DNA from 2 places in the Sphingomonas sp. EU05-FHT14C10 genome. Region 2 is predicted to be linked to the other one. Evidence: predicted binding sites of a transcription regulator. Region 2 holds the regulator's gene; the other holds the start of a gene.
The links. The regulator LexA, encoded in region 2, represses DNA repair genes until DNA is damaged. The targets are predictions, from matches to a motif close to GTTCCNCNCTTGTTCT.
Positions count from the first base shown of each region.

Region 1: the regulator LexA is predicted to act here: its motif matches at 1,629-1,644, upstream of AC3WT0_RS04150 (ribonucleoside-diphosphate reductase subunit alpha).

Region 1 covers NZ_JBYTEN010000002.1:289,881-292,081, forward strand. The annotation lists gene AC3WT0_RS04150 (ribonucleoside-diphosphate reductase subunit alpha) at 1-1,349, opposite strand, end outside; gene AC3WT0_RS04155 (hypothetical protein) at 1,707-1,970, shown strand; gene AC3WT0_RS04160 (YbaB/EbfC family nucleoid-associated protein) at 2,055-2,201, opposite strand, start outside.
Region 2 covers NZ_JBYTEN010000001.1:167,227-169,427, reverse strand. The annotation lists gene AC3WT0_RS00775 (molybdopterin molybdotransferase MoeA) at 1-993, shown strand, start outside; gene lexA (transcriptional repressor LexA) at 1,049-1,714, shown strand; gene AC3WT0_RS00765 (ComEC/Rec2 family competence protein) at 1,708-2,201, opposite strand, start outside.

The DNA.
Region 1 (2,201 bases), on a different contig from region 2:
ATCGAGGCTTCGTTCACCTGCGCCGAGATGTGCTTGAAGACCTTGAGGTTCCAGCTTTTCGCCATCGCACCCTCGAAGGGCAGGCCGCGCGCCTGGAGGAAGCTGTGGAAGCCCATCACGCCGAGGCCGACCGAGCGTTCGCGGCTGGCCGAATAGGCGGCGCGCTCCATCCCCGGCTCGGCGCGCTCGATATAGTCCGACAGGACGTTGTCGAGGAAGCGCATGACATCCTCGATGAACTGCTTGTCGCCGTTCCACTGGTCCCACGTCTCGAGGTTGAGCGACGACAGGCAGCAGACGGCCGTGCGGTCATTGCCCAGATGATCACGTCCCGTGGGCAGCGTGATTTCCGAGCAGAGGTTCGAGGTCGAGACCTTCAGCCCCAGCTCGCGATGATGCTTGGGCATCGTGTTGTTCACCTTGTCGATGAACACGATATAGGGCTCGCCCGTCGCCAGCCGGGTTTCGACCAGCTTCTGGAACAGCGCGCGCGCATCGACCTTGCCGCGCTCCGATCCGTCCTTGGGGCTGGTGAGCGTCCATTCGGCGCCGTCGCGCACCGCCTCCATGAACGCATCGGTGATGAGCACGCCATGATGGAGGTTGAGCGCCTTGCGGTTGAAGTCGCCCGACGGCTTGCGGATCTCGAGGAACTCCTCGATCTCGGGATGCGAGATGTCGAGATAGCAGGCGGCCGATCCGCGACGCAGCGAACCCTGCGAAATCGCCAGCGTCAGCGAATCCATCACGCGGACGAAGGGAATGATGCCGCTGGTCTTGCCGTTGAGGCCCACGGGCTCGCCGATGCCGCGCACGCCGCCCCAATAGGTGCCGATGCCGCCGCCGCGCGAGGCGAGCCAGACATTCTCGTTCCAGGTGTCGACGATGCCGTTGAGGCTGTCGGACACTGAGTTGAGGTAGCAGGAAATGGGCAGGCCGCGCCCGGTGCCGCCGTTCGAGAGAACGGGCGTGGCGGGCATGAACCACAGCTTCGAGATATAGTCGTAGATGCGCTGGGCGTGCGCGGCATCGTCGGCATAGGCCGAAGCGACGCGGACGAAGAGATCCTGATAGGATTCGCCCGGCAGCAGATAGCGGTCCTTCAGCGTCTCCTTGCCGAAATCGGTCAGCAGCGCATCGCGGCTGTGATCGACATCGACCGGAAAGGGGCGCGGACGCACTTCCTTCGACCCGCCTTCGGCAGGCGCGGCTTCGGCCTCGGCCGCCTTGGCGGCGATGGCTTCGAGTTCGGTTGTGCTCACGTCGTTCGCGCTTCCCTGCGTATCTCTGAAATCCACGTCCGACCCCCGCTCGTTCACTATCCGTTCGACTCGGGGGCGAACCCCCATCCTATCACCCAAGAGGCGGGAACGGGGTGCGAAAATCGCCTAATCCCCGCTTTCCACAGGGCAAAGGCAGCTGGCACGCGATATGGGGTCGCATGCATCAAACCACTAGCCCTTGGGTTTTGCTCCCCGGCTCAACACCATTGATAGTGTCACAACCGCCGCGAGACGCAAGACCGTAAATGACGGATTGAAGACTCGGTTCATCGCCACAGGGATTCGTTTCACCGCACCCCACCCCCCGCGACGCGTGGTCGCTCCAGCCTTTCCGGATCGCGCAAGAGAACGTGGGGGGAACGAAAAAATATGCCCCCAAAATATGTCGCACCGCCAAAATCGCGCCGGCCGCTGAATCTGAGCATGGACACCATCCGCACCCTCGCGCTAGCCAGGAGAGGCGCGCCGCGAACGGCCGCGACAGTCGAAATCCCAACCGGAGGGCCGCGCATGTCCCATTGGACCGATGACCGAGATACGAAGGTCGGCGCCATCCTCGAAGGCCTGAACACGCTGACCGAGCTCGACCACCTGTCGAAAGAGATTAAGCAGCTCGCGGCGGAGATGGTGCTGAGCGCCTTGTCCAACGCGGGCTTCATCATCCGGCGAATGGACGATGGCGCCTGACGCGGTGAGCAGGATCGAGAGGCCGGGCGCAACATGCCGTGCTCGCTCCGGCCCCATGGCCGGCGGTGGAATGCCGCCGCAGGCCTAGAAAGGCAGGTTGAACCCCGGGGGCAGCGGCAGGCCGCTCTTCATCTTGGCCATTTCCTCGGACGAGGCGGCATCGGCCTTGGTGCGCGCATCGTTGAAGGCGGCGGCGATGAGATCCTCGAGCATCTGCTTCTCGGTCGGGGC
Region 2 (2,201 bases):
GGGCCGTGGCGCGTGGTCGGCGAAGCGGCGGCGGGTGGCGCGGCTCTTCCCGCGCTCGCGCCGGGCGAGGCTGCGCGTATCTTCACCGGCGCGCCGATCCCCGACGGCGCCGACACCGTGATGGTGCAGGAGGAAGCCGCGCGCGACGGCGACATTCTGCGCCTCGATGGCGAGGGACCGCCGCGTGTCGGCGCCAATATCCGCCGCGCAGGATCCGATTTCGCAGTCGGCACGAGCTTGATCGCGGCGGGCGAGCGGTTGAATCCCGCGCGTATCGGCCTGGCGGCATTGGGCGGCCATGGCGATATCGCCGTTCGCCGGCGGGTGCGCGTGGCCATCGTCTCGACGGGCGACGAACTGGTCGAACCAGGCGCGCCGGGCGATGCAGGACTGCCCAATTCTAACGGCCCGATGCTGGCTGCCCTGCTGGACGGATGGCCGGTCGAGATTGTCGACATGCGCATCGTGCGCGACGATCTGGATGCGCTGGCGACGGCGTTTGCCGAACTGGCGACGCGCGCGGATATCCTCGTCACGATCGGCGGCGCTTCGGTGGGCGATCATGACCTCGTGAAGCCGGCGCTGGCGGCGGCGGGCGCCGAGATCGATTTCTGGCGGATCGCGATGCGGCCGGGCAAGCCGCTGCTTGCCGGCCAGATCGGCACGACGGTCTGCCTCGGCCTGCCCGGCAATCCGGTGTCGGCGTTCGTCACGGCGATGCTGTTCCTGCTGCCGCTCGTCGCGCGGCTGGGCGGTGCGGCCGATCCGCAGCCCGGGCTGCGCACTGCGATCCTTGGCAGCGCGCTTCCGGCCGGCGGCCCGCGCGCCGAATATCTGCGCGCGCGCTTTGTCGACGGACGGATCGAACCGATCCTCAGCCGCGACAGCGCCCTGCTTGGAATCCTCGCCTCGGCCGACGCGCTGATCGTGCGTGCCGCCGCTGCGCCGCCGCTCGGCGCGGGGGAACGGGTGGACTATATCGCTATCGCTTGACGGAACGCGCGGCGTTGCCTACACGTTCTCCGTTCGTTCCGGCGGAGACTGAGCGATGCTGACGCGCAAGCAACATGAACTGGTCTGCTTCATCCACGATCGTCTGGCCGACGACGGGGTGTCGCCTTCGTTCGAGGAAATGAAGGAAGCGCTCGACCTCAAATCCAAGTCCGGGGTTCACCGGTTGATCAACGCGCTGGTCGAGCGCGGCTATATCCGCCGCCTGCCCAATCGCGCGCGCGCGCTCGAAGTGATCCGCATGCCCGAGCGCGGCGGCGCAGCCACGCCGATCAGGCCGCCTGCCAATCTGCCCAAGGCTGCGGTGCCGATGGCGGCGAACGATATTCTCGAGATTCCGCTCCACGGCCGCATCGCGGCGGGTATGCCGATCGAGGCGCTCGAAGGGCGCGAGATGTTGTCGGTGCCGGCGGCTCTGCTGGGCTCGGGCGAGCATTATGCGCTCGAGGTTTCGGGTGACTCGATGGTCGAGGCGGGCATTCTCGACGGCGATTATGCGCTCATCCGCCGCGCCGACAGCGCCCGCGACGGGCAGATCGTCGTCGCGCTCGTCGACGAGAGCGAAGCGACGCTCAAATATTTCCGTCGCGAAGGCGCGATGGTGCGGCTCGATCCGGCCAACCGCGCCTATGATCCGCAGCGCTATCGCCCCGATCAGGTGCGCGTACAGGGGCATCTGGCGGGCTTGCTGCGTCGCTACTGACGCGCACGCACCCAGGGATGATCGCCGGCGAGGCTGGCGACACTGACGATCCGTCCGCTGGCGAGCGCGATGGACAGGCCGCCGCTTTGCGCAAGGAAGGGGCGATCGAGCTTCAGCCAGCGCGGCTTGCAGCCGGCAGGCAAGCGCCGGTCGCTGATCACGATGTCGGCATCGCCGCAGGCCGCGATGAACGCCCGATAAGGTAGCAGGTAGGAACTGCGCAGCGCGAGGATACGCCATTGGCGCCCGCCTCGATCAAGGCGGACGATGCAGGCATCCCTGCTGCACCGCGCATCGGGCAGCGCATCGAGCAGATCGGGCTCGCCGTCCAGTCCGGCGGATTCGGCCAGCAGGTCGCGCATATAGTCGCCGGTGCGCGGGCGGAGCAGCGAGACGGCGCCCGCCTGTGTTCGGATCGCGACATGGCGTCCGTCGCCGGTCACCAGCAGATCGGGTGGCGGGGTTGCGATCGCCCAGGCCGCACCCG